DNA from 2 places in the Vagococcus sp. genome. Region 2 is predicted to be linked to the other one. Evidence: predicted binding sites of a transcription regulator. Region 2 holds the regulator's gene; the other holds the start of a gene.

Region 1 (15,309 bases), on a different contig from region 2:
TCACTTGTTAAGGGAACCCCTTTAGCATCTTCAGTATGAATAAAGTGTTCAAATTCAGCAAATTGAGATTGGCGGAAAATCGTTCCCTTAAAACCATCTAAATAATGATTCAAAACAAAAGCTCGGACTTTCGGATTTGTTTCAGTTTCTAACAGATACTCTGTTAAAATATTTTCATTCGTTGTTGAAGCAATCTCAGCTAAAAAGATAGAATAATCACCATAAACATACGGTTGATTACTGCGAGTGTAATAGCTATGCACACTATGACCTAATTCATGGACTAAAGTATACAGATGATTGATACTTTCATGCCAATTTAATAAAATATAAGGTTTCGTGTCATAGCTCCCTGAAGAATAAGCGCCACTACGTTTTCCTTTATTTTCAACAATATCAATCCAACGCTCATTAAAAGCTTCTTCTAAAATTCCAGCGTATTCTTCGCCCAATGGTTTCAATGCCGTTAACGTCTTTTCTTTTGCTTCTTCATAAGTGTAACGGATAGGAGCATCCCCTAAAATCGGTGTATACATATCGTACATATGTAACTCTTTGACACCTAATAATTTTTTACGCAATGCCACATAACGGTGTAACAAAGGGAGATGTTCGTGTACGACGTCAAGTAATGTATCATAAACAGCTTCTGGAATATGGTTATTACTTAAAGCTGCTTGACGAGCTGATTCATAGTGACGGATTTTAGCATTAAAATTATGCTTTTTAACATGTGACGATAGAGTACTTGCAAAAGTGTTGATAAATTGATAATACACTTGATACAACCCTTTAAAGGCTTCTTCACGAACCTCTCGATTGGTACTTTCCATCAATTGACCATATAAACCGTTTGATAATTCAACTTCATGACCTTCATCATCTTTGACAATTGGGAAACGTAAATCAGCATTGTTCAAAATAGCGAAAGTATTACTTGAAGCATCAAATATTTCGCTTGCTCCAGCTAACAATTCCTCTTCTGACGAAGATAACACATGTTTACGGTCATCCGTCATTTGCTTAACATAATGACGATAAATTGCCAGGTCAGCATTTTCTGTAAAATAAGCTTCTATTTGGGCATCGGATAAGGTTAAAACTTCTGGTTGGAACCAAGCAACTGCTTCGCCCGCTTGTGCAGCAAGTGTACTCGCTTTTGCATATAAACCTTGATATTCCGTATTAGCTGTATCTTGATCATTTTTTAAGTGAGAATAAACATAAACTTTTTCAACTTCACGATATAAATCTAAAGTACCTTCTAGCGCTGTTTGAAAAGCTTTTGCTCCCTCTTTTAACGTTCCTTGATAAGCTTTAACAGTCGAAATTTGGGCTTTAATTGCTGTAAATGCCGCTTCAACACTCGCTTCATCTTTAAAAATATACGTCAAATCCCATGTTTTTTCCTCGGGAACTTCCGAACGAATTGGTAGTGATTTTGTTTCAGTCATATTAAGACTCCTCTCTCATTTTTACTGTTTTATCATATCATATTCTAATGGGATTCGTACCAATTCCACCTTATTTTCTAATTTTCCTTTGAGATAACTTTCGACAGGCAGGCGAGGAGCTTGATAAATATAATCGTCATTTTCACGTCGGACCAAATGAACCTGTTCTAAAAAAGTCAAAAAACGGTAACAACTCAAAGCAATTATTTTTTTATGGGAGACTAAAGAGGAACAGGAGTTTAAAATCTTTTGAATTTCAGATTCTTGATCAATTGTTGCCAACTCTAACAACGATAAATAGCCAGAAGACTGCAATTTTTCAAAGAGCAAAATCCGAATAACCACTTCTTTTTCCCCTAACAAAATATCGGTTAGTGAAGGAACTTGATAAATTAAAGGTAACTGACGCAAATTTAATCCTTTTTGATATAAGAATTGTTGCAATTGAAATAATGAAGAAGGTGCTCGATAGTTTACGCTATTCCAATATTGACGATTTAATTTGGTTTGTGCTAAAAGAGGCTGTCGTTCTCGCCAAGTTTCCGTAAAATTTGTTCCTTCTTGAAAAGCGTTTAATAGATTCCATTTTTCTAGAGATAGATAATGAAAATGACCAGACCAATGCGCTTTTTTTTGCTCAATACCATAACATAAAACTAATTGCTTCTTTCGAACAGATAACCCCCAAAGATAATAACCTAACCTAGGGGAGAATTCGATAAATTGACGTTGCAACCTCGTTAAATAGCGCTGAGATAATTTTGGATACAACGCTTCTCCTAACAACCAATGAACTTGATAACCTTTTCTTCGATAACAAGAGGTTCGTTTCCATAATTTTTTATAGCTTAAGGGACTACATTGAAATTCAATCGCATGCGTCATTTCAAGTAAACAATCTGGGCGCTGTTTCAGTTGTGGTAAGTAAGCTTCCAACTCTGCTTTTAGCTTAAATTGATGAGCATTTTCCATTACAAGCGCTTTTCCAGCAAGATGCTCGTTTGTTTCTCCTTCTGAAAAATAATGGCATTGGCTATTTTTTTGATGGGCAAAGTGCGCACGTTTGCAACTCCCTTTTTTTAAAATAACCTCTTCGCCACAATCACAGCAATAATAACGACTTTCGGCTAATTTTTTCAATTCACTTTGAGTAATTCCAACCAAGTTAATTAGCTGGTATTTCTCACTTTTAGCTATAAACATCACAAACTCCTCCTCTATTTCACTTTAAAGAATGACTAAATTATGAGATAATCACTTCAATAATTAAGATATGTAAATAAGATAGAAAGGAGTTTTTTTATGTATCCATCACTTAAAGATAAAATCATCACTGCCAGCCAAGAATTAGGCATTGATAAAATTGGTTTCACCACTGCAGCTCCTTTTGACCATCTTAAAAACAGCTTGGAAGAACAAAAAGCAAAGGGACATACTACTGGTTTTGAGCATCCTGTTATTGATGAACGGCTTTACCCTGACAAAATTTTTGAGCACCCTCAATCGATTATTTCAATTGCTTTAGCCTATCCCTCTCGCATCAAAAACAGACCCAAAAGTGTAAGAGGGGAAAAGCGTGGTAAATTTGCTCGTGCCTCTTGGGGTATTGACTACCACCATATTTTAGAAGACCGATTACAACGTTTGATTACTTTTATAAAAACAGAATGTATTTTAGAGGAGAATTTGAACTTTAAACCGATGGTCGATACGGGAGAGTTAATTGACGTCGCTGTCGCTCAACGGGCTGGTTTAGGCTTTATCGGTAAAAATGGGTTACTCATTACAGAGGAATTTGGTTCTTATGTTTATCTTGGCGAAATTATTACTAATATCCCTTTTGAAGCGGATCAACCAAAAGAAAATCAATGTGGAAGTTGTACTAAATGTGTCGACTATTGCCCGACGTCTGCCTTACTTGGTGATGGTCGCATGAATGCGACACGCTGTTTATCTTATCAAACGCAAACTAAAGGCTATATGCCTGAAGAATATCGACCTAAAATTAGAACCATTATTTACGGTTGTGATATTTGCCAAGAAGTTTGTCCTTTTAACAAAGGCAAAGATTCACACTTTCATCAAGAAATGGAGCCAGATCCAGAAATCGTTCAGCCTGTTTTGATTCCCTTGCTTTCTATCTCCAATAGAGAATTCAAAGAAAAATTTGGCTATCTCGCTGGCTCTTGGCGAGGGAAAAAACCGATACAACGGAATGCAATCATTGCACTTGCCAACGCCCGTGACAAGCCAAGCCTTCCTCATCTTTTAAAGTGTATTGAAGATGACCCTCGACCGATGATTCGTGGGACAGCTGCATGGGCTGTTAGCATAATCGACCCGAAAAACATAGAAATCTTGACTTTTTTAAATGAAAAAATATTAAAAGAAACCGATGATGAAACTATCTTAGAATTTCAAAAAGCAATCACAAGAATGAACGAAGCATTCAACTAAAGGAGTTTAATTAAAATGCAAAGAAAAAAAAGTTTACAACACTTATCCGCCTATGTTCCCGGAAAACCAATTGAAGATGTCCTCAAAGAATATGGATTAACTTCTGCTATCAAACTAGCTTCTAATGAAAATCCTTATGGTTATTCACCTAAAGTTAAACAAACATTACAGGATAACTTAGAGCATTTACAAATCTATCCTGATGGTGGAGCAAAAGTTTTAAAAGAAGCTCTAGCCAAATATCACCAACTAACCCCTGAACAATTTTTAATAGGAGCCGGATTAGATGAAATTATTCAAATCATTTCACGCTCACTACTTTCTGAAGGCGACAACGTGATTGTCGCTGATCCGACTTTCCCACAATATGGGTTGCATGCGACTATTGAAGGGTCTAACGTCAAAAAAATCTCTGTCGATCCAAAGACTGGTTTAACTAATTTAAATGAAATGCTGGCTGCAATTGATAGTGATACTAAGATTATCTGGTTATGTAATCCCAATAACCCAACAGGAACTTACCTCAAACAAAGAGACATTAAGCGTTTTTTAGAAAAAGTCCCTAACCATGTTTTAGTAATTAGTGATGAAGCCTATTATGACTATGTTACAGAAGAAAAAATGCCAACAAGCTTGCCATTTATAAACGAATTTGAAAATTTAGTTATCTTACGTACTTTTTCAAAAGCCTATGGTTTAGCTGGGTTACGTGTTGGATATGCGATTGTTCCTAACGATCTCAATGCTATTTTTAACATTACACGACTGCCATTTAATAGCCATTCTTTAGCACAAAAGGCGGCGATCACTGCGTTAGCGGATCAAGCTTTTGTTGCAAAATCACAAGAACTTAATCAAATAGAACGTGAAAAATGGGAAGCCTTTTTAATACAATTAGGGCTTCACTACTATCATTCTGAAGCTAATTTTATTTTCTTTGAGGTCAAACAAGAGACCCTCTCGTTATCTGAGGAACTACTTAAAAAAGGCTTTATCATTCGAGCAGGGTTAAAACCAGGTTGGCTTCGTATTACAATTGGTACTGCTGCAGATAACTTAGCGATTCAAAAAGAATTAAAAAAAATAATCAAAAAATAAGTACTTTCCAAAAAAAGACCTGAAAACTGTTTATCAGTTTTTCAGGTCTTTTTTTATTCTATCTTTTTTCTAAATCTTTTGCTTCCATTTTCTCTAGATCTTTCTTTATTTTTTTCTCCTTTGCATCAGAACCATCATGCCAAGCCATATAAAATATGAACATCAGAACTGCTAATAATAAGAACAACATCAAAATTTTACCGAAAGTCAGTGTCGTCGATTTCGGAAGTAGGTAAATGACTAAATAACCGATAAACCCAGCAGGTAAAACAAGACCTAGCCATTTATTTTTTATGTAGCCAAACCCCCACTGAATCATTCCAGCACCTAAACAAATTAAAAACTGTATCATTTCTTGCTTCATTCTTTCTCAAACCTCTCATAATTTTTTAAAATTTCTTTACCTATTTCCAGACTAATTTTTTCATCAATCACTAATTTCATCACAGACGCTCTAAAATTATTCTCTTGATTATTTGAAAAAAGATTAATTTTTTCAATCAGACGATCCATTCGTAAGCGGACCGTAGGATAGCTAACATCATAAACTTTCGCCAATTCTTTTAGTGAACCAGAAGTCAATATAATTTCTTTAACAAACTGTTGATCTTCCTCACTTAATTTTATAAACCAATCCATTGTTCTTCCTCCAGTAATTTAACTTTGTTAAAAATATATTAACAAAGTTAAAGTTAAAAGTAAATAATTTTAACTTTAATTTATTAAATTATAAAAAAACACCGATTGATTTCCAACCGATGCTCTTTACCATTCTTCTTTATTTTCTAATTTTAATCGATAAAATAATCCCAAAAACAAGCATTGCTAGCACTAAAACAATCTTAAAAATAGTTTGATTGATGAGATATACTAACATTAAAATCAAACAAACACTCAAAATAATCAAATTTTCTTTTTTCATTTCATTGCTCCTCTTTGTTAAGTAAAAATCAAGTGATTCCTCACCTTTCTCTTTTTATTTATTCAAAATCTTCTAATTCTAGAGAGGCTTCTTCCCAGTCTTGCAATAATTGATCCTGTTTTTCAGTTAAATTGTTCAATTCTTTATTTAAAGTTTGTAATTTTCCTAAATCAGCCATATTTTCAGGTTTTTCCATTTCACGTTGAACGTTCTCTAAATCAAGTTCAATTTGGTTCATTTCTTCTTCGATAGTCGCAACTTTTCGTTCTAATGTCCGACGTTCGCGCTGTTTGACTTTATCCATTTTATACTCACGTTTTGTTTCCGTCATCACTTTGACTTGTTCGGCCTCAGGTTGATTCGTCAACAAAGCGACTTGCTCTTCTTCAAGTTTTTTCTCTAAGTAATAATCATAATCACCATGATATAACGTACTGCCCTCTGCGGATAATTCTAAAACACCCGTTGCAATTCGGTTAATAAAATAGCGGTCATGGGACACAAATAAAATTGTTCCTTCATAGTCAATTAGTGCATTTTCTAAAACTTCTTTGCTATCAATATCCAAATGGTTTGTTGGCTCATCTAAAATTAAGAAGTTATCTTTATTCATCGATAATTTCGCCAAAGCAACACGCGCTTTTTCGCCTCCACTTAGTAAAGGAATCGTTTTCTTAACATCTTCACCCGAAAATAAAAAACTCCCTAAAACGGTTCTGATTTCTTTTTCTGGTGTGTTTGAATGCTCGCTCCAGAGTTCCTCTAATACAGTTTGTGTTGAATGTAATTTTGCTTGTTCTTGATCGTAATACCCAATATCAACTTGATGACCTAAATCAATACTCCCTCTTATCAAAGGGATTTCTTTAATAATTGTTTTAAGTAACGTTGATTTTCCAACACCATTTGGCCCTACTAAAGCAATGGCTTCTTGACGGCGAAGTTCTAAATTAACAGGCTCACTCAAGGATTTTTGGTCATAACCAATCGCAGCCTCTTTCACACTTAGCACTTCACGACCAGAAGGACGCTCACTTTGGAATAAAAATTTAGCCGATTTTTCATCCCCCATCGGACGATCTAAACGCGTCATCTTTTCTAACTGTTTACGACGACTCTGCGCACGTTTGGTTGTCGAAGCTCGCACTAGATTTCTAGCTACAAAATCTTCCAGTTTTGCGATTTCAACTTGTTGTTTCTCAAATTCTTTCCACTCACGCTCTAAACGCTCATCCTTTTGATCGAGATAGCGACTATAGTTCCCTGGATAATGAATTAATTTTTGTCGACTTAACTCATAAACTTCCTGAACGATTTTATCTAAAAAGTAGCGGTCATGGGATACGATCAAAAGAGCGCCACGATAACCTTGAAGATAACTTTCCAACCAACTTAACGTTTCAATATCCAAATGATTCGTCGGCTCATCCAAAATTAAAAGTTGCGGTTTTTCTAATAAAAGACGAGCCAATGCTAATCTTGTTTTTTGACCACCCGATAACGTACTCACAACTCGGTTATAAAAATCATCTTGAAAATTAAAACCATGTAAGACTGACTTAATTTCAGATTCGTAACCATAGCCATTGACTTGTTCGAACTCATGTTGTAATGAGGAATAGCTATTGAGCAACTGTTCATACTCTTTTTCAGATAGCTCACCTGATGCTGCTTCCGCAATTTTTAATTCATACGTTCTTAATTTCGTTTCCATCTCACGAACAGCATCAAAAACCGTTAACATTTCTTCCCAAACAGTATGGTCTGATTCCAAACCTGTGTGTTGATCTAAATATCCCATCGTTAAATTTTTAACTTTTGAAATAGAACCTTCATCTGCTGAATCAATGCCTGCTATTATTTTTAAAAGCGTCGATTTACCTGCACCATTGCGTCCAACTAACGCAATTCGACTCCGATCCTGCACTTCTAATTGTATATTTTCAAACAAGACTTCCTCGCCAAAATGACGGGCGACTTGATTCGCTTGTAATAAAATCATTGTTTCCTCCACCTTTAATATTCTGAGCTTAGTTTATCATATTTTTTAATCAGATAGGATAAAAGCTTTATTTTTGCATCGCTTAAAAAGAGACACTCCTTTTTTAATCCCACCTGTCCCTTTACACTAAAAAACCTTAGCTTTCACTTTTCAAATTAAAGTTTAATTTATTAAATTTACTTAAAAATTTCGCCTTACTTTTCGTACAAATAAAACGAGGGACACTCAATAAAAAGACATTATATAAAAAAATGACTATTTAATCGACAGATTTTTCATTGCAACGAAGGATATAAAAAGACTAGAACCCTATAAAAATAAGCATCATAATTGCTTTTAATGGATGCAACCGTTATTCTAGTAACGTGAAGTATTATACAAGCATATAATGAAACACTTTTCGTTTAATATAAAGGGAGGAAATAACTCAATGAAAGATATGGAAATCCCTAAAGCAACAGCCAAGCGTTTACCGTTGTACTATCGCTATTTAAAATTTCTCTTCGATTCAGGCAAACAAAAAGTGTCATCGACTGAATTAAGTGAAGCCGTTAAAGTCGATAGTGCTACCATTCGTCGTGATTTTTCTTATTTCGGAGAATTAGGAAAACGCGGTTATGGTTATGATGTTGAAAGTTTAATGAACTTCTTTGGAAAAACATTAAATGAAGATATTTTAACGCATGTTGCTTTAGTTGGTGTCGGAAATCTCGGACACGCCTTACTTAACTATAAATTCCATCAAAGTGATAGCATTAGAATCAGCGCTGCTTTTGATGCAGACCCAGAAATCGGTGGACGTATTTTAGAAGGGGTCCCTGTTTATCCTGTAACAGAACTCGTACAACAAGTTAAAGAACAAAAAATTGAAGTCGCTATTTTAACAGTTCCTATGGAAGCAGCACAACCAATTGCTGATCAATTAATTGAAGCAGGTATTAAAGGAATTATGAACTTTACTCCTGTTCGTATCACCACACCTGATGATGTGATGGTTCAAAACGTTGATTTAACGAACGAGTTACAAACACTTATTTATTTTTTATCACACTATAAATAAAGAAAAAACCGAAGTTCAAAAAATGAGTTTTCTCGTTTTTTGAAACTTCGGTTTTTTCTTTAAATCCTGTGAATCAGTGACTTCTTTTATTAAACCCCCATTTTTGAAAGAGTCCAAGCAAATTACTTACTTTTTGTAAGTAATGATGCTATATTATTATTATCTTAAAGAAACGAAAGAAGGGGAAACCTTATGTCAAATATTCAATTTAAACACAATCCAAATACCCTACCTGTTTTTGATTCTAAAAAAGGAATGGAGTTTGGTGTTTATACGTTAGGGGATCACTTGATGAATCCTCTTACTAAAGAAATCCTTAGTGCCCAAGAGAGAATTCAACAAATTAAAGAGATGGCTATTTTATCAGAACAAGCCGGGCTTGATATCTTCGTTCTGGGTGAAAGCCATCAAGATGGTTTTGTTTCTCAAGCACACGCTATTATCCTAGCTGCGATTGTTGAAGCCACTAATACAATTAAAGTTTCAAGTGGCTCAACCATTGTTAGTACGTCTGATCCTGTTAGAATTTTTGAAAATTTCGCAACTCTTGATCTACTATCCAATGGGCGAGTGGAATTAATTGGTGGGCGTGCTTCGCGCGTTGGCTTATTTAAATTACTTGGGTATGATTTAAATCATTATGAAGAATTATTTGAAGAAAAATTTGATTTGTTATTAAAATTAAATCAAGAAGAATATGTGACCTGGGAAGGACAATTTCGTGCTTCTTTAGATCATGCACATATCATTCCACGTCCCGTCAATCAGCATCTTCCTATTTGGCGTGCTGTTGGTGGTGGTTCTGGTAGTGCCGCCCGAGCAGGACATGCTGGGGTACCGATGACTTTAGCTATGCTTAGTGGTCCGGCGAGTATCTTCAAACGAATTATTGATATTTATCGCGAATCAGCCAAACAAAATGGCTTTGATGAAACGACCTTACCCGTAACTACAGGTGGCTTTTTTCATATTGCGAAAGATATGGATACAGCACTAAAAGAATATTATCCACATATTAATCATGGTTTTACTCAATCGAATGGTCAAAACTTTCCCAAACAAGCCTTTGCTCACGCGAGAGATCCAAAAAGTATTATTAATGTTGGAGAAGTAAATCAAGTCATTGAAAAAATACTTTATCAACATGAAGTTTTTGGAAATCAACGCTACATTGCTCAACTTGATTTTGGAGGAATGCCGTTTGATAAAATCATGAGCAACATTGAAATCCTCGGTACACACGTCTTACCGGCTGTCCGAAAATACACTGCGAAATAAGGAGGAATGACAGATGAAAACCATTTTTTTGTCCGGATCTACCATTGGAAAAACAACCTTGCTTGGTATGAACAAACTAATCAAAAAATATCAAGAAATACATCCAAATCATCAAACAACCTTTATCAATTTAGCCGAATTAAATGTTGAATTTAGTGATGGTCGGAATTATTTAGATTATGAAGGAGAAACTGCGTTTGTTGCGAACGAAATGATGAATGCAGATATTATCTTTATCGGTTCCCCTACCTTTCAAGCTTCAATTCCAGCGACATTAAAAAATATTTTTGATTTATTACCACAGAAAGCTTTCGCACAAAAAACAGTAGGTATCCTGATGACCGCTGGATCAGACAAACATTATCTTGTTGCTGAAACGCAATTAAAACCGATTTTAAGTTATATGAAAGCGAATATTGTACCGACTTATGTTTTTATCAACAATACTGATATCATCGGGCAAGAGATTACGAATGATGACGTTCTGTTCAGGATAGACAACCTCATTGAAGATACCGTTGCTCTGGCTGAAACCTCTCAATTGATTCAAGCAAAAATAGAGGAAGATTACGGATTTTAAAAAAGACAAGATGGCAATAAAAATGCCCTCTTGTCTTTTAATTTTAAGATTAGCCGTACATCAATAAAATTAAACCATTCATTCCAACATGTGCAATGAGGGATGGTAAAATCGATGACGTTTTATTTTGTAAATAACCATAAAACAAACCTAAACTAAAGTAAATCAGAATTTGACCATCTCCATGCAAGACTGAAAAAAGAAAACTCGCAATCATAATGGATAACAACGGTGAGACTTTTTCAGATAAAGCTGTTGGGATAAAATAGCGAAACACTATTTCCTCCATGATAGGTGTTAGTAAAAATGGCACTAAAAAATAAAAAGGAACGTGCTGAAACAGTGTCAGAATTTGAGCTGTATTCTCAGATACTACGACTTTCCCTAATAATAAAAATTGAAGTTTTCCAACAATAAATTGTAATAAAAAACTCAAAGCAATACCACCTAAACCGATCAAAATAAGTTTTTCATTCCCAATCGTTCCCCTTCTCTTTGACTTATCTTTCCGGTAAAGCCAAATAACACTCCCTGTTGCCAATAGATACACGACTAAAAGAAGACTCGTTTTTACGATTGGCCGTAAACCGAAGCGGTTAAAAAATAATGACCCATTCATCGCAGCCAAATAGGCAAATGCACTCCATAATAAATTCTGTCTTTTTGACATTTCTTCGCCTCTTTTTTTTAAGATAACTAAAGCATACCTTACTCTTCCCTTTAATTCATCCTCATTTTAGCAAAATACTTGCAAAAGATTTAAAAACTCGTTATGATAGAAAAGGATTAGCAATCAGTACTTAAGAGTGCTAATTGCTAAAAACAACTTTAAACATTTGTGGAGGGATTAATCGTGTTAAAACCATTAGGAGATCGTATTATCATCGAAATCAAAGAGGTTGAAGAAACAACAACAAGTGGGCTTGTTTTAACTTCTGCTTCGAAAGAAAAGTCTCAAACCGGAGAAATCATTGCGGTAGGCGAAGGACGCACCCTTGACAACGGGACAAAATTACCCGTAGCAGTCGTAGTTGGGCAAACAGTGATGTTTGAAAAATATGCTGGCCAAGAAGTAAAATTTGAAGGTCATGATTACTTAATTGTTCATGAAAAAGATATTATCGCAATTGTCGAGTAAGACAAACAATAACTAAAAAATTTATGAGGTGAATAGGATATGGCAAAAGATATTAAATTTTCAGAAGATGCTCGTGCATCAATGATGCGTGGAGTCGATACATTAGCTAATATTGTCAAAGTAACATTAGGACCTAAAGGACGTAACGTTGTTTTGGATAAATCATTTGGTTCTCCATTAATTACTAATGATGGGGTGACAATCGCTAAAGAAGTTGAATTAGAAGATCGTTTTGAAAATATGGGTGCTAAATTAGTCGCTGAGGTCGCATCAAAAACAAATGATATCGCGGGTGATGGAACGACAACAGCAACTGTTCTGACACAAGCCATTGTTCGTGAAGGACTTAAAAATGTAACAGCCGGTGCTAATCCTTTAGGCATTCGTCGTGGGATTGAGTTAGCGACAAAAGCTGCTGTTGAAGAATTACATGCCATTTCAAAAAAGGTTGACTCTAAAGAAGCCATTGCACAAGTCGCTGCGGTTTCATCTGGAAGTGATCAAGTAGGTGAATTAGTTTCAGAAGCGATGCAAAAAGTTGGTAACGATGGTGTGATCACTATTGAAGAATCTAAAGGAATTGAAACAGAATTAGACGTTGTTGAAGGAATGCAATTTGACCGTGGTTACTTATCTCAATATATGGTAACAGATAACGATAAAATGGAAGCTATTTTAGAAAATCCTTATTTATTAATTACTGATAAAAAAATCTCAAACATTCAAGATATTTTACCTTTATTAGAACAAATTTTACAAGAAGGTAAACCTCTATTAATTATCGCTGACGATGTTGATGGTGAAGCTTTACCGACTCTCGTTTTAAATAAAATTCGTGGAACCTTTAATGTAGCTGCGGTTAAAGCCCCTGGCTTTGGTGACCGCCGTAAAGAAATGTTACAAGATATCGCTACATTAACTGGAGCGACTGTGATTACAGAAGAATTAGGCTTAGATTTAAAAGATACAACGATTGATGCTTTGGGTACTGCAAGTAAAGTTGTTGTTACAAAAGAACATACCACTATCGTTGAAGGTGGCGGTAATAAAGCAGCGATTGATGATCGTGTCGCTTTAATTCGTTCTCATATTGCTGAAACAACTTCTGATTTCGACCGTGAAAAACTACAAGAACGCTTAGCTAAATTAGCTGGCGGTGTGGCAGTCATCAAAGTTGGAGCTGCGACTGAAACAGAATTAAAAGAATTAAAATTACGAATTGAAGATGCTTTGAATGCAACTCGTGCAGCTGTTGAAGAAGGTATTGTTTCTGGTGGTGGTACTGCCTTTGTAAACGTCCTTAACGCTGTTTCTCAAGTTGAAGCTGAAGGTGATGAAGAAACTGGTGTCAATATCGTTCTACGTGCGTTAGAAGAACCTGTTCGCCAAATCGCTGAAAATGCAGGTATGGAAGGTTCTGTCATTGTTGATAAACTAAAACAAGCTGAGTTAGGCATGGGCTTCAATGCTAAAACAAATGAATGGGTAAACATGATTGATGCTGGAATTGTTGATCCAACTAAAGTTTCTCGTTCAGCACTTCAAAATGCAGCAAGTGTCGCTGCTCTTCTTCTAACAACAGAAGGTGTCATTGCAGACCATCCTGAACCAGAAATGCCAAGCATGCCTGGCGGAATGGATCCATCAATGATGGGCGGTATGATGTAAACTCTTTAAAAGAGACATATTGATATAAAAGTAACCACATGAGACATTACGTTTCATGTGGTTTTTTTGATGTGGAATGTGATGTTTTTTAAGTCATAAATGGATTTTCTAAAAAAGTAATTTCCTGATTAATAGCATCAACTCTAGCTTTTACCCCAATAGGCAATATACATCTTGGTGTCGCATGTCCAAAATTCACATTGTATACAATTGGTAAATCATTATTACCAACTACTTCTGTTAATATCTGTTTGTATTCTTCATAAAACACTTCATCTTGTGGTTTACCGAATATAATACCATTGATAACTTCGAAAAGCCCCATCTCCCTTAACTTCAATAACATTTTTCTTAAAGTTTCAGGATTTTCTTTTACTTCTGATGTTTCAAGAAACATTATTTTTCCAGTCCAATCTTCTAAAGATGGAAAGATATTATATTCTTTAATAATATTAGGTTCATCTTTATGGGTATAAGGTGTTAACATATCATATATACTATCGATACAACCTCCTAACAATTCACCTTCAAAAATTGGCTTTCCTTGTAGTAATTCATAACCTTTATTATCTGCATGACTCACTCTATTTTCACCTATTGATTTAGCTGAAAAATCTTTTCTCTCTTCATACCAAACTTTACTAGGACGAATTGATTCAAATGGTTCGGAGTCTTCAAAGTAATTTTTAAAATATTCTTCTGTATAAGGCAACATACCATCACTAATTTCTCCTATATCTGGAATTAATGACATACCATAATACGTTACTAATTCCAGTCCATAAAACATAAAGTGTGAATTGGCAACACTTTTCTGTACAAAAACTATAAGGTCTTTATTTTCTTTAAATAGTTATTTTATATCCTGCTAAATAGTCTGTTTCAATTCCCAATCTAAACGATAATTAATCGGGGAATGATATTAAAGCTTTCCATGTTTTCTAAACTTATTCCACCAATTAACATAATCCATTAACTCATACTGCAATTCAAACAAGGAATCAAAAGATTGTTGGTAAATAAACTCAAGATTAAACACTCGATACGTTGCTTCTGCCACCGAGTTGTCATAAGGACAACCTGAACGTAACAAAATATTAGCGATTTTTTGTTCATTTTTACTGGTAACTTAAGGTTTAAACTTCAGTATTGTATCGATTGAAATGAAATTAAATTCTCTCATTATTTGCCGTGTTTTTCTCCTTGAAACGATTAATCCTCGATCTTTAATCCGTCTTAATTTTCTAATAGTTGTCGTGAGATAAACTCCTGCTCTATTTTTTATTAAGTATAGATACCTTAATTTTTTATAAAAAGTATTTAACAAATTAAAATCTATCCCTTTTATAGGTACAGTTCTAAATTATTTTTCATATATTTGGAATAAATTAGCTATTTTTCTTTTTAATGCTGAACGAATATGTAAAGGTTCTAAGCATTCGCATTGTTCTCCAAAACTTAAAAGAATCCCGTAATAATAGTCATTTTCTATAAAAGGAAAATTAAGAATATAATGATTTTCTCCATCTTTCAAAAAACTATCATAGTCACAATAGTCAAGTAATCGTTCCATAATTGATTCATGAATACGAAGTTTAACAGTTACCTTTAATTGATTTGAAATTTCCGTTGCATCTAAAAAAGGTTTCGGA
Region 2 (15,309 bases):
GCTACTTTACCAGCGTCTTTTGTCGCTTGACGTTGTGCGTCATTAAAGTAAGCGGGAACAGTGATGACAGCTTTATCCACTTTTTCACCTAAATAGTCTTCAGCAAAACCTTTTAGATATTGTAAAACCATTGCTGAAATTTCTTGTGGTGTATATGATTTTCCTTCGATATCTACTTTATATCCAGACTCGCCCATGTAACGTTTAATAGAAGCAACTGTATTTGGATTCGTTACTGCTTGACGTTTAGCAACTTCACCAACTTGGATTTCTCCATTTTTAAAAGCAACAACTGATGGTGTCGTACGATTTCCTTCAGGGTTTGTAATAATTTTCGCTTCTCCGCCTTCTAATACTGATACTGCAGAGTTTGTTGTTCCTAAATCGATTCCAATAATTTTACTCATTATAAATCTCTCCTTATAATTTAAGTTTTAAATTTTAATTTTTATTGTGCTACTACAACCATTGTAGGTCTTAAGATCCGATCGTGCAATCGATAACCTTTTTGTAACACTTGAATAATTTCATCTGCTGTTTGATCGCCTTCAGCTGGCATTGTTTGAACTGCTTGATGTAGATTAGGATCAAAAATTTGGCCCTTCGCTTCGATTTCTTCTATGCCCACTTCTTTAAGTGCATGCAATAAACTTTCACGAACCATCTCAATTCCTTTACGCATATTATCCCCATGTTCATCCGTTGGTTCGATTGATAAAGCCCGGTCAAGATTATCCAATGCCGGTAATAAAGCTTTACCTAGATCTTGTGAACGATATTTGGCTGCTTCTTCACGTTCTTTCTTATTACGATTACGCATGTTAGCTAATTCAGCTTGCGCTCTTAAAAATTTATCTTCCATTTCATTTAAAGCTTTTTCTAATTCTTGAATTTTCTGATCTTGTTCAGTCAAGTCAGTCGCTGTTTCCTCAACAACTTGATCTGTTATTTCCTCATTTATTGCTTTTTCCTCTAGAACTTCTTCTTGTTTCGATTCTTCATTGTTCAAAATCAAACCTCTCCTTCCTAACTACTACTATTTGAATTACCTAGACTACGGTAATGTGATTCTAAATGTTCGGATAATTCATTTTTAAAGACATTAACCAATCCCGTCACCTTAGAATATGACATACTCGTGGGACCTAGTAAAGCAATAACACCATTTCCATGCTCGGAAACATCATAAGATGCTGTAATTAAACTTAAGTTTGATAAGAGTTTATTATTCATTTCATTACCAATTCTAATCTCAACTCCGGCTTCGCTAGGTACTATCAATTTACTCAATCGTTCAGTATCTGTAAATAAAGAATAGACAGATTTAAACTCAGAAATATCAGAAAAAATATCTGAATTCAATAAATTCATTCCACCACTTACATAAATTTGTTCATCAAACACTTGATGAAAAACATCTTCGAACAAAAGTAACATATGCGATGAATTAGTAAAATACCGTTGTAGAATCAAAGGGATTTCTGTTCTTAATTGATGATAAACCGTCAACAGGCTTTTTCCTATCAAGCGATCATTAATGATATTTATCATTTTTTCAATGTCACTTGATGAAACTTCTTCAGGAACAGTAAAAACCTGACTTTTAACATATCCTTTATCTGTCACAATCACAGCAATTAACTGATGACTATTCAGAGGGATAATTTTAAAACTTGTTAACTTTCTTTCTTTAACCTCTGGTCCAAGAGAAAAAGCAGTATAGTTTGTTAAATCAGATAAAATTTTAGCAGATACTTCGATAATTTCATTTGTGGCACTATACTTTCGATTAAACGATTGACGTATTCGATCAATTTCATTTAATGAAACATGTGATGGTTTCATTAAATGGTCAATATAAAATCGATAGCCTTCTGCTGAGGGGACACGTCCTGATGAAGAATGCACTTTTTGAATTAACTCTAACTCTTCCAATTTTACTAAATCGTTCCTAATTGTTGCTGAGCTAGCTTTAATCCCGCCATTCATTAACGTATTTGATCCAACCGGAACACCCGTTTCTGTGTATAGATGAACCAATAAACTAAAAATATTCAGTTGTCTTTCACTGAGCATCTCTATCACCTTCTCTTTAGCACTCTTTTAAAGCAAGTGCTAACTACAGTTAATAATATACCAACTATTAAATCACATGTCAATGAAAAACCTTCTTTTTTTAGCACTCGACTGAACTAACTGCTAAAAACGATTGTAAACCATTGGTATATCAACATTTAGTAAGACATGCTCGCTCTTTTATTTTTTAATTTTTTATTAAAGCTTCTTTTTAGTAAAAAATCGTCAAGACTAAGTCAGATCCTAGTCTTAACGAAATTTATTTTAAGTTGATAATAAAAACTTTTCAAAAACTTCATTTCCAAGTATCAGCCCTTTATCAGACAAAGAAACAAAGTCATCTTCTTTTTTCATCAACTCTTTTGCAATCATTTCTTGAGTAATTTTTCCATAGACATCATCATAGCGACAACCAAACTTTTGCTCGAAATGAGAAAGTGACACACCTTTTAATTTTCTTAGCCCTAAAAACATCTCTTCTTCCATTCGATTTTCTAATGTTAAATCTTCAACCTGAATAACCGGACGCTTATTTTGACGCAATGGTTCTAGATAATGTTGAATCGGTCCATGATTTTTATAGCGAATATTTCCAAGATAGCCACTTGCTCCAGCACCCAATCCATAATAATGCTCATTATTCCAATAAACTAGATTGTGTTGACTCTCATAACCTGGTAACGCAAAATTACTAATTTCATACTGATAGCGACCTGCTTGTTCCATCTTTTTAATGGCTAACTCAAACATATCACCTTCCACGTCAATGCCAGGCAAATGCAACCGCCCCTGACGAGCCCAATTATAAAACATTGTTTTATTTTCTAAAATCAATGAATACATTGAGTAGTGAGGTAAATCTAAAGCAATCGCTTTAGTTAGAGTATCCTCAAAACTTTCGATTGTCTGATTAGGCAAAGCATAAATTAAATCGACACTAACGTTTCTAAAATCCGCTTGTTCAAAAATTTTCATCGTATCAAACACATCTTGCGCTGTATGTTTTCGACCAATTTTTTTCAATAGTCGATCATCAAAAGTTTGAACCCCCATGGACACACGATTAACACCATGGTCTTGTAAAACTTTTAATTTATCTAGCGTTAAATCTCCAGGATTTGCCTCTACTGTAAATTCATCTTGATCATCAAAAGGCAAATAACGACGAACTCCTTCTAGCAGACGATCCAATTGTTTTGCAGACAAAGAAGTCGGTGTTCCACCTCCAATATAAATAGTTTCTGTTTTATTTGAAGGATAAACTTCTTTCGTTAATTTTATTTCTTTAATCAGAGCCTCAATATATTCGTCTACAGGTTGCCCTTCAATAAAAACCTTATTAAAATCACAATAAAAACAAATGTGCTCACAAAAAGGAATATGAATATATGCTGATGTCATTTTATTCTCCTAACTGGTTAAAATAACCTTCAGTATCTTGTTGATCCTGTTTTAATTGTTCAACTAGTCCTTCTACGCCATCGAATTTTAATTCATTACGAATAAAGTGATACCAAGCAACAGAAACATGTTCTCCATAAATATCTTGATCAAAATCTAAGATATTAACTTCAATTGTCATTGGTCGGTCAGCTTCAAAGGTAATATTATAACCGATTTGCGCCATACCAAGATGCCACTTGTTAGCCACTTTTATTTTGACTGCATAGACACCGCCTCGGGGTAATAACGAATTTGCATGGGGAGCAACATTAGCCGTTGGAAAACCCAAGGTACGTCCCCGTTTATCTCCATGGACAACCAAACCGCTAATCTGATAAGGATAGCCAAGACAAAGATTTGCTTCTTCCATATTTCCTTGTGCCATCAATTCACGAATTCGAGTTGAACTTATTTTTTCGACCTTATCAACTTCCTTCGGGACCTCGACAATTTCAAATCGTCCTTTAGCGTAATCAGGTAAGGTTGCCATATTCGCTACCTCTCTTTTACCATAGGTGTAATCAAATCCTGCGACGGCAATTTTCACATGTAACTCCACTAAATACTGATCAACAAATGCTTGAGGAGAAAGATTGGCAAATGACGATGTAAATTCAATCACATATAAATAATCCACTCCCAAATGCTCCATTTGCTTTTTCTTTTGATCAATTGTTGTCAGATAGCGCAATGATTGAACGGCATTTTTTTTAAAAACAACAGAAGGGTGATGATTAAATGTCATGACCGCTAATTTTAACCCTCTAGCATCTGCCGTTTTTTTTGCTGTTTTAATCACTTTTTGATGCCCTCGATGAACACCATCAAAAAATCCTAAAGCCATCACCACTTCCTCTGTCGGAATTTGATTTTTTCGGTAGGGATGGTGGATCTGAATTGTTTGCATATTAAACACTCCTAATCATTTCGAAAAACTTTTACTGGTTTTAACATTCCTTTTTTAGTCGGATGGAGACCATAAATTGAAATCGCCTGTTCACCATAAACTAAAAGAAGCGGCCATTCCTTTGACGTTGTTCCGAAATAACTCTCTGGAACAACCAACCCATTTTTGATCTCTTGATATTGGTTATCGGATAACTCTAAGCTTTGAAACGAACGAACCCCATATTCTAAAGGAAAAAAATGCTTTTCTGCATCATTCTCTTCCATTGATTTGCGTAGTGTTTCAATCGTTACGGCCTCGGCGACTGAAAAGCCACCACTTTTAAGACGTGTCAAATCAGACATATGTGCTGCGACGCCCAAAGCTTTACCGGTATCAACCGCTAATGTCCGAACATACGTCCCTTTGCCACAAGTTACTTCAAATCGCCAGGTTTGTGTTTTATTTTCTGGATGATACACTACATCACTTGTTCGACGATAATCTTTGATTTGCGCAACACGAATTGGACGTTCAACTTCTTCGCCCGCTCTCGCATAATCATACAAACGACGGCCATTAACTTTAACTGCAGAATACATCGGGGGTTGTTGCTTTATCTCACCCATAAAAGACGCCATAGCCGCATCAATTTCTTCCGCTAAAAAAGGCTGATCAATGAACGTTGTTTCAACAACAGCTCCCGATTTATCTTCGGTTTCAGTAGAAAAACCCAACGTGATTTCTCCTTGATAAACTTTATCTGAATCTTGTAAGTATTCAACAACTTTTGTCGCACGCCCAACACAAATAGGAAGAACTCCATCAACATCTGGATCCAAAGTTCCACTGTGCCCGACTTTTCTTGTTTGCAAAATTTTTCTTAGCTGAAAAACACAATCATGGCTTGTCATACCACGCGGTTTCCATAAGGGAATAATTCCTTCCATATCAACTTCTCCTAATCTAAAATATCTTTAACATTATAACATAGTTAAGAGATGACGTAAGCTTTTATCACCTGATAAAATTAAATGCCATTTCTTTTTTATCAACTATTGAACAAATAAAAATGAGCAATCTAGCGATTTGATTGCTCATTCTTATCAGCTTTAATACAACAGTTCTAAACTACTCTAAGTTCCAACCCCATTGCTCACGCATTTCATCCATAATTTCAATTACTTTTAATGTCGTTTCTCTCACATCTTGCCCTTCAATTTCACCTGAAATATAGGCATTCATTCGTTCTAATTCATAATTGAATAGTTCACGATGTGATCCTACGTTCAACTTTTCTTTTTCACCTGTATTATAAATCACGGTGCCTTCCTCAGCACGTGGAAACTCTTCAATCGTTAAATAGCCTTCATCTCCAGATAGAATGATTTGCTTAGGCATTCTTCCTCTGAAAGAAAAAGAAACACTTGCTAATACTTGCTCTTCATTCGTTAATAAAGTTAATGATTTTTCATCCACGCCAGTATCAGCCATAATTACTTTTGTTGCTAGTAGTTCGGTTTGCTGTCCTAATATAAAAACTGCTGCAGATAATGCATAGGTCCCAATATCAAATAAAGCTCCGCCTCCTTTTGCTAGTGAGAAAAAACGATTTTCTGGATCATATTCTTTGCAACTACCAAACGTTATATTAAGTCCACTCATTTTACCAAGCTTTTTAGAATGAATTAATTTTTCAACTTCTCGATATAAAGGCATATAAAAAAGACTCATCGCTTCAAGTAATACTAAATCCCTATCTTTCGCTAAACTAAATAATTCGCGAGCTTCACTCCCTTGCAAGACCATGACTTTCTCACATAATACATGCTTATTCGCCAAAAGTGCCTCTTTGATATAAGTATAATGAGTTTGATTAGGTGAACCAATGTAAATCATATCTAAATCCTCTAAGAGAAAGTCATTATAACGACTAAATTTTTTATCAATTGCATACTCTTCTGCAAAACGAGAAAGTGAAACGGGATTCGGATTAAAAACTGCTTTTACATCGTATTGAGTACGATCAATCATTTTTAAAAATTCATGGGCAATCGAGCCAGTCCCAACCACACCTATTGTTTTAACCATTTTATCAAATCCTTCCTAGTTACCTACTTTCATTCTAGCATAACCCAGAGCATAAAAAAAACCTAGACTTTCAAAAAGTCTAGGTTACTTTTAATCTTGTTTATTCAATTTATTAATTAATTCATCAATGTGATTACCATAAGCAACCGATTGATCTACCTCAAAGGCAATCTCAGGAGTTTTATAAATTTGTAAACGTTGGCCTAATTCTCGACGAATCAACCCCGTTGCTTTTTCAAGCCCTTTTTGAACTTTCTCCTTTTCAGAAGCTTTTTCAGCTAACGAACTATAATAAATTGTTGCTTGCTGCAAATCACCTGTAACACTTACTTCAGTAATAGTTACATTTTCTATTCGAGGATCGCGAACTTTCTTTTGTAAAATATCGTTCACTTCACGCATGATTTCTTGTGCGACACGACGATTACGATAGTTAGCCATTGATTTGCCCTCCTAAAAATTTATTTTGGTTTAATTTCTTCCATGATGAATCCTTCGATAACATCATCCACTTTTACATCATTGAAGTTCTCAATTGTTACACCACATTCAAAACCTAGTTTCACTTCTTTAGCATCATCTTTAAAGCGTTTCAAACTAGCTAAATCGCCTTCGAAAATCACGATACCATCACGAATTAAACGAATACCGCTATCTCGACGAATATAACCTTCCGTTACATAACAACCAGCAATCGTTCCAACTTTAGAAACCTTATAAGTTTCACGAACTTGCATTTGACCTGTGATTTTTTCAACAAATTCAGGATCTAACATCCCTTTCATTGCTGTTTCAATCTCTTCAATTACTTTATAAATAATACGATGTAAACGAATATCTACTTTTTCTTGATCGGCTTGGACACGAGCTTGTGGAGTTGGTCGAACGTTAAATCCAACAATAATTGCATTACTTGCTGAAGCTAATGTAATATCACTCTCGTTAATTGCTCCTACAGCTGAATGGACGATTTTAACTCGAACACCCTCAACATCAATCTTATTTAAACTTGCTGCTAACGCTTCAGCAGTTCCTTGAACATCTGCTTTGATAATCACGTTAACTTCTTTGATTTCACCATCTTTCAAGCTTTCAAATAGGTTATCCAAAGTAACACGACTATTCACAGTACGATGTTCCATTAAAGCACGTTTTGCACGTTCTTCTCCGGCTGCACGAGCTGTTTTTTCATCATCAAAGGTTACAAAACGATCACCCGCTTGAGGAACATCATTTAAACCAGTGATTTCAACTGGTGTTGCAGGCCCCGCTGTTTTATCACGGCGACCAATATCGTTTGTCATCACACGAACACGTCCGTGCGTATTACCAACAACAATTGGATCACCAATTTTTAAAGTTCCTTGTTGAACTAATAAAGTAACAATCGGTCCTTTACTCTTATCAAGACGTGCTTCAATAACACTACCAATTGCACGCTGTTCTGGATTCGCTTGATAGTCTTCAACTTCAGCAACTAGTAAAATCATCTCTAATAGTTCTTCAATATTATCGCCAAATTTAGCAGAGATAGGTACAAAAATAGTATCGCCACCCCAAGCTTCTGGGATCAAGCCATGTTCACTTAATTCTTGCATGACACGATCAGCATTCGCTGCTGGTTTATCAATTTTATTGACTGCAACAATAATTGGAACTCCTGCTGCTTTAGCATGATTGATCGCTTCAACCGTTTGAGGCATTACACCATCATCAGCTGCAACGACTAAAATAGTAATATCTGTAATACTTGCGCCACGAGCACGCATACTTGTAAATGCCGCATGTCCTGGAGTATCAAGGAAAGTAATTGGTTTTCCTTGGACTTCAATTTGATACGCTCCAATATGTTGCGTAATTCCACCCGCTTCACCCAATGTCACACGTGCATCACGTAATGTATCTAAAAGTGTTGTTTTACCATGGTCAACGTGCCCCATAATAGTAACAACCGGTGGTCGAGAAACTAATTTATCCTCATCGATGGCCTCAACTTCAAAGAATTTATCAATATCAGCTACATCTTCTTGAATTTTTTCTTGAGCTTCCATTCCATAATCAGTCGCTAATAATTCAATTGTATCTTTATCAAGCGCTTGATTTTGGTTAACCATAACACCTAACATAAATAATTTTTTAATAATTTCTGCTGGTTCACGATAAATTTTCTTAGCAATATCTGCTACATTCATACCTTCAGTATAGATTAACACTTCTGGCAATTCTTTAAATTTACGTGGTGGTACTGCCGGTTTTGTTGATGGGTTATATTTACCCTTACGTCCTCGGTGATTACGATTATTTCGTTTGTTATAACGATTGTTAGGTTGATTTCCTTGTGGACGATTTTTACTGCCTTTAGCCGGTTGATTATTTGATTGTTGACCCGTTTTAGCACCCTGAGCACTATTTGTTGTCCCTTGAGTCGGTTTTGTATTCGACTGAGTTGTCGGTTTTTGCGTACTTTTTACTGGTGGTGTGTTTTTAGTCCCTTGGTTATTTTTTTGCGTTTGGTTTGTTTTCGCACCTTGCGTTTTTTTATTATCTGATTGAGTGCGATTATTTGGATTCTGTTTATTCACATGAACATCCTTACTTTGTTTTGTATTTTCTGATTTTTGGCTAGAATGACCTTGCTTAGTAGTAGGCTTGTTGTCTTTTTTTGGCATGATTTTTTTTTCAGGTGACGCCTTATCTACTAATTGTTTACGAATTTTCACTTCATCATTAGGTGAAACAGTACTCATATGGTTTTTGACATCAATTCCTATGGTATGAGCTTTTTCAACTAAATCTTTACTAGTAACATCTAATTCTTTCGCTAATTCGTACACGCGTTTTTTACTCATGCAATCACCATCCTATTCTTTTTATTTATTCTTTCATTAGTTCACTCATCTTTCGAGAAAATCCTCTATCTTTTATTCCAACGATACCTCGTTTTTTTCCTATCGCATGACCTAACTCAGCCTGCGTACAAAAGGATAAGAGTGGCGTATCATATGAATGACATTTATCATTCATTTTTTTTGTAGTATTTTGACTCAGATCATTACCTATAATGACCAAATTAAGTTCTCCTGCACGAACAGCTTGCAGGGTTGTTTCTTCTCCAGAAACTAGTTTTCCTGCTCTCATAGCTAATCCAAGCAGATTTAAAACTTTTTGTTGATTATTCATTCGCAAATAGCTCTCTTCTGGCTTTTTGATGTTTTACATAGCCTAGTAATTCTTCATAAAACTCATCTGATAATTTTACATTTAATAAACGATCTAGGATCTGCTTATCCCAACTAGACTGCACAACATCTGGTTCCATAGATAGATACGCTCCCCTACCTGGCATTTTACCACTCGGATCAATAGAAACCTCGCCTTCTTTAGAACGAACGATGCGTATCATTTCTTTTTTAGGTTTCATTTCATTAGAAACGACACATTTACGCATTGGGATTTTTCTTTTTTTCATCTATCTCGCCCCCATAGTTTACTTAGTCGTCTTTTTCAACCGCTTCTTCTTCAACTGTTGCTTCTTCTAATACTTCTTCGACTGCACTTTCAGCTAGTTCTTCGACTGTCTCCACGGCTTCATCCAATTCTTCAACAGCCTCTTCAACAGTTTCAAAAATATTAGCTAATTCAATATCAGCAATCTCATTGGCTAATTCTTCAGCTTCTACTGCTTTTTCCGCTATTTTTTCGGCCATTTTAAGCGCTTGTTCTTCTTTAATTGCTTTTTGTTCAGCTAATATTTCTTCAAACTCTGATTCAGGTTTAATATCAATTTTATAGTTTGTTAACCGTGCCGCTAAACGGGCATTTTGCCCTCTTTTACCAATTGCTAGAGATAATTGGAAGTCCGGTACAATAACGGTACAAGAGCGTTGAATCTCATCAAACATAACCTCAACTACTTGAGCAGGATTCAAAGCATTAGCAATAAAGACTGCCGGATCAGCATTCCATTCGACAATGTCCATATTTTCACCCTTAAGTTCATTAACAATCGCTTGAACTCGTTGTCCTTTAGGTCCCACACACGTTCCAACTGGATCGATATCAGGGTTTTCTGATTTCACCGCAACTTTTGAACGATCACCAGCTTCACGAGCGATACTTACGATTTCTACTTCACCATTATATACTTCTGGTATTTCTTGTTCAAACAAGCGTTTAAGCAAGTCTGGGTGACTTCGACTAACATAAACTTGAGGTCCTTTTGAAGTATTTTCAACTTTGTAGATATAAACTTTTATTCGATCATGAGGTTGGTAAATTTCATTTGGAATTTGATCTTGTTTCGATAATACCGCCTCAAGTTTACCTAAATTAACATAAATATATCGTTTATCTTGTCTTTCAACAATGCCTTGCATGATATCATTTTCATAAGCACTAAACTCATTATAAATAATAGAACGTTCTGCTTCACGGACACGTTGTAGAATGACTTGTTTTGCTGTTTGTGCAGCAATTCGACCAAAATCTTTAGGTGTTACTTCAAAGTGAATCATATCACCTATTTCATAAGCCGGATTGATGGTTAGAGCTTCTTTTAAACTCACTTCAAGTTGAGAGTCCATCACCTCTTCAGTTACTTCTTTAACTGAATAGATATGAACATCCCCCTTTTTTTCATCAAATTTAATTTCAACATTTTGTGCTTGTCCATAATGCTTCTTATAAGCAGAAACTAAGGCTGCATCAAGAGCTTCTATGACAATCTCTTTCGAAATTCCTTTTTCTTTTTCTAGAGCATCTAGTGCGCCCAACATATCTTTGTTCATCTTCTAACTTTACCTCCAGTTTAAAATTTAATTGCTAAGCGAGCTTTTGCAATGTTTTTTCGATCAAAAATAATCTCTTTTTGTTGTGTTTTAATCGTCACAGTCAATGTTAAATGATCCGCATCTAATGCTTTTAAGTAACCTTGATACTGTTTTTCACCTTCAACTGATTGATAAAGCGAAACATTAATATATTCATTTAACGCATTTTCATAATCGCTTTCTTTTTTTAAAGGTCGTTCTGCCCCAGGAGATGAAACTTCTAAAAAATACGCATGAGGAATCGGGTCAGGATTGATGGTGTCTAACTTTTCACCCACTTTTTCACTAATAAGAGCACACTCATTGATATCGATACCTCCATCTTTATCAATAAAAACTCTTAAAAACCAATTTTTTCCCTCTTTGACATACTCGATATCTACTAATTCAAAAGAATAGTGATTCGTAATGGGTTGAACTAAACCTGTTACAACCTCCACAACATTTGCCAAGCGTTTTCGCCTCCTTTAATTATCTATCAAAATTCATCAAAAAGAGTGAGCGTCAAACGCTCACTCTTTTCCGGTTATCTAATACTTTTAAATTGTATCACATTTCGACTTGCTTTTCAATTATCTTAGTTATTTTAGTCAAAGGAATCCTTTTGACTTTTAAAATTATCCATGTTAGTCTGTATTTATTACAAAAAACGGAGGGATCATCCATTGATTTTATAAACCAATTCAAACAAATAATAAATGCAATATTAACAACTCTAGCCATTAGAGGTACGAATCTGCATTTTTTAGAATTGGTCAAATTAATAAAATCAAAATAGCCTTTTTATTGATTCTTATTATATATTTTCAAGACCGATTCTTAAAACAGAATCGGTCTTTTTGAGTTGTTTTAAACAAAGAAAGGTGAACTTAAAAATGAGTATTATAAAAATTGATCACTTAACATTTACACACGACGGCTCAACTGAACCTCTTTTTCAAGATGTTTCTTTAAACCTAGATGCTAATTGGAAATTAGGTTTAGTGGGTCGTAACGGACGAGGAAAAACAACGTTCCTATCCCTTCTACAAAAAAAACATGAGTTTAGTGGAACTATAGAAACACAACTTCCCTTTTCTTATTTTCCACAGCATGTTGAAAATATAGATAGTTTAACCTATCTCTTAATCGATGAATTAACAACAGTCGATCAATGGCAAGTTGAAAGAGAATTAACTTTACTTGGAACTTCTTTGGACTGTCTATGGCGTCCTTTTAGTTCGCTTTCAGGCGGTGAACAAACCAAAGTTTTATTAGCTTTGCAATTTGCCAATCCTGACTGTTTTCCTCTCATCGATGAACCCACAAACCATCTAGATCATAAAGGACGCCAACAAGTGGCTTCTTATTTACAAAATAAAAAACAAGGATTTATCGTCATTAGTCATGATCAACATTTTATTGACCAAACAGTCGATCATATTCTTGCCCTTGATAAAGCGAAAATAGTACTTTACCAAGGAAATTATGCTACTTTTCTAGAACAAAAGGAAATTGAAGATCTTACAGAAGAACAAGAAAACGAAAAACTAAAAAAAGAAATTGATCGTTTAAAGCAAACCGCGCGTAAAAAAGCTGAATGGGCTGGAAATCGTGAGAAAGACAAGTACGGAGACTCAAAAGTAAAAAATAGTGGTGCGGTTGGCGATACCGGATTTATTGGTGCTAGAGCAGCACGTGTCATGAAAAAATCAAAACAATTAAACGAACGAATGAATCAACAAATTAGTGACAAAGAAAAATTATTAAAAAATCAAGAAACAATCAGCCCTTTAACTATGAATGTCATAACTGATAATCATCCAATTGTCTTAACTCTTGAAAATGTCACACTATCTTATGATGGAGTTCCTTTATTTAAGCCAATTTCATTCCAGTTGAATCGCGGAGATCGAGTCGCCATTACTGGTGAAAATGGGATTGGAAAATCATCCTTAATCGATGCGATTAAAGGAAGTTTTGAGGGGACTATCTCTGGTGAAATTATAGTTTATTCTCAAAAAAAGTGGAGCTTTCTACAACAAAAGTTTGAAACATTAAACCACGGGAGCCTCCAAGACTTTTGTGAAACTCATCAATTAAGTTTAGAAGATTGTTTAAACAATTTGAGAAAACTCGGAATTGAACGACATGTTTTTGAGCAACCAATTGAAAATATGAGCATGGGACAACAAAAGAAAGTCGAACTTGTTAAATCGCTAATTACTCCCAGTCATTTTTATATTTGGGATGAGCCTTTAAACTATCTTGACCTTTATAACCACGAGCAAATCATGACTACTATTTTAAACGATGCTCCTACTCTTTTATTTATTGAACATGACCAAACTTTCATTGAACAAGTCGCAACAAAGACAATCGAATTATTACCTTATCAATAAAAAAAGCCGCCTCCCAAAACTTAAGGGAGACGGCTCTTTTTTATTGATTTTTTATTGCTTTTCTTTGGAAAAATTTAACCACTTCAACAATTGGAATGATTGAGAATGACGCCCCCAAAACAATTGCCCATTGGTGCATATCTAAATGCGCCACACGAAAGACGTCATTAAATCCTGGTATCACAATTGTTATTGCTAGTAACGTAAAGGATAATAGAATAGCATAATTAAAAATTTTATTTCTAAAAGCACCTACAGTAAAGAGTGAGTCGTGAACTGATTTTACATTAAAAGCGTGGAATAATTGAATCAATCCCAACGTCGCATAAGACATCGTTAGTGCATCTGCGTGAATCGCTAGGTTATCTCCTACATGAACAGGGTTAACAATAGCCAAATAATAAACACCTAATGTGATCGCTGCTTCTAAAACACCTTGATAAATGATACTACTAAAAACCCCTCCAGAGAATAAATCTGAATCACGTCCTCTAGGTTTTTGCTTCATTACATTTTTCTCGGCAAGTTCTAAACCTAGCGCAATCGCTGGGAATGTATCGGTCACGACGTTAATCCATAACAAATGAACGGGTAGTAACGTATCCCAACCCATTAGTGTTGCAATAAATAAAGTTAAAACTTCACCTAAGTTAGCAGCTAATAAATATTGAACTGTTTTTTGAATGTTAGAAAATACTTTACGGCCTTCTTCAACAGCAACAATAATCGTTGAAAAATTATCATCGGCAAGTACCATATCACTCGCACCTTTAGATACTTCTGTCCCGGTAATCCCCATACCAATTCCAATATCCGCTTGTTTTAGTGCAGGAGCATCATTAACACCATCACCCGTCATTGCGACTACCTTATTATCTTTTTGCCAAGCTTTGACAATTCTTACCTTGTGTTCAGGTGAAACACGAGCATAAACAGAATAGTTTTCAATATTCGCAGATAACTGTTCATCCGACATTTCATTCAGCTCACTACCAGTAATTACTGCAGCATGCTCATTCTCTGTAATAATCCCTAAACGAATGGCAATTGCTTCAGCCGTATCACGATGATCACCAGTAATCATAACCGGGCGAATACCAGCTTCTTTCGCTACTCGAACAGCCTCTTTCGCTTCCGCACGCTCTGGATCAATCATTCCTACTAAACCAGCAAAAACTAAATCATTTTCTAAAACATCTGGCGTTAATTCGTTTGGTAATTCAGGAACAATCTTGTAAGCCATCGCTAAAACACGTAACGCTTGCTTAGCTAATTGTGTATTCATTGCTAAAATCAATTGCAACTCTTCATCTGTCATTGTTACGACACCCTCGGGCATCTCAAATTGAGCACAACGTTTCAATAAAACATCTGGTGCCCCTTTTACAGCAACAAGATATTGTCCATCTGCTAATTCATGAACCGTCGTCATTAACTTACGATCTGAATCAAAAGGTAATTCACCAACACGAGGCTCTAAAGTTAGGCTTTCTTTCAAATCAAAGCCAACATCTAAACCAAATTTAACCAGTGCTGTTTCTGTCGGATCACCAATTAATGTTCCATCGTTAGCAAACTTACTATCATTACAGTAGTTCATAAT

What was found. Region 2 encodes HrcA, which represses chaperone genes, less so after heat shock. Its sites were predicted from a motif close to TTAGCACTCNNNNNNNNNGAGTGCTAA; they were not measured.
Region 1: a site for HrcA is predicted at 11,638-11,664, ahead of groES (co-chaperone GroES). Genes of this name have one in related genera too.

Annotation. Positions count from the first base shown of each region.
Region 1 covers NZ_JBQEIL010000002.1:202,706-218,014, reverse strand. The annotation lists gene pepF (oligoendopeptidase F) at 1-1,454, opposite strand, end outside; gene ACTJFD_RS03060 (competence protein CoiA) at 1,476-2,657, opposite strand; gene queG (tRNA epoxyqueuosine(34) reductase QueG) at 2,757-3,911, shown strand; gene hisC (histidinol-phosphate transaminase) at 3,927-5,009, shown strand; gene ACTJFD_RS03045 (hypothetical protein) at 5,068-5,373, opposite strand; gene ACTJFD_RS03040 (DUF2089 family protein) at 5,370-5,648, opposite strand; gene ACTJFD_RS03035 (hypothetical protein) at 5,788-5,931, opposite strand; gene ACTJFD_RS03030 (ABC-F family ATP-binding cassette domain-containing protein) at 5,990-7,933, opposite strand; gene ACTJFD_RS03025 (redox-sensing transcriptional repressor Rex) at 8,364-8,993, shown strand; gene ACTJFD_RS03020 (LLM class flavin-dependent oxidoreductase) at 9,186-10,271, shown strand; gene ACTJFD_RS03015 (NADPH-dependent FMN reductase) at 10,285-10,851, shown strand; gene ACTJFD_RS03010 (CPBP family intramembrane glutamic endopeptidase) at 10,901-11,521, opposite strand; gene groES (co-chaperone GroES) at 11,705-11,989, shown strand; gene groL (chaperonin GroEL) at 12,029-13,657, shown strand; gene ACTJFD_RS02995 (hypothetical protein) at 13,746-14,372, opposite strand; gene ACTJFD_RS02990 (IS3 family transposase) at 14,580-14,750, opposite strand; gene ACTJFD_RS02985 (helix-turn-helix transcriptional regulator) at 15,021-15,309, opposite strand, start outside.
Region 2 covers NZ_JBQEIL010000005.1:48,687-63,995, reverse strand. The annotation lists gene dnaK (molecular chaperone DnaK) at 1-407, opposite strand, end outside; gene grpE (nucleotide exchange factor GrpE) at 449-1,009, opposite strand; gene hrcA (heat-inducible transcriptional repressor HrcA) at 1,027-2,076, opposite strand; gene hemW (radical SAM family heme chaperone HemW) at 2,341-3,477, opposite strand; gene ribF (riboflavin biosynthesis protein RibF) at 3,479-4,426, opposite strand; gene truB (tRNA pseudouridine(55) synthase TruB) at 4,438-5,355, opposite strand; gene ACTJFD_RS06190 (Gfo/Idh/MocA family protein) at 5,537-6,496, opposite strand; gene rbfA (30S ribosome-binding factor RbfA) at 6,587-6,937, opposite strand; gene infB (translation initiation factor IF-2) at 6,958-9,345, opposite strand; gene ACTJFD_RS06175 (L7Ae/L30e/S12e/Gadd45 family ribosomal protein) at 9,371-9,676, opposite strand; gene rnpM (RNase P modulator RnpM) at 9,669-9,965, opposite strand; gene nusA (transcription termination factor NusA) at 9,988-11,283, opposite strand; gene rimP (ribosome maturation factor RimP) at 11,304-11,777, opposite strand; gene abc-f (ribosomal protection-like ABC-F family protein) at 12,201-13,706, shown strand; gene ACTJFD_RS06150 (cation-translocating P-type ATPase) at 13,747-15,309, opposite strand, start outside.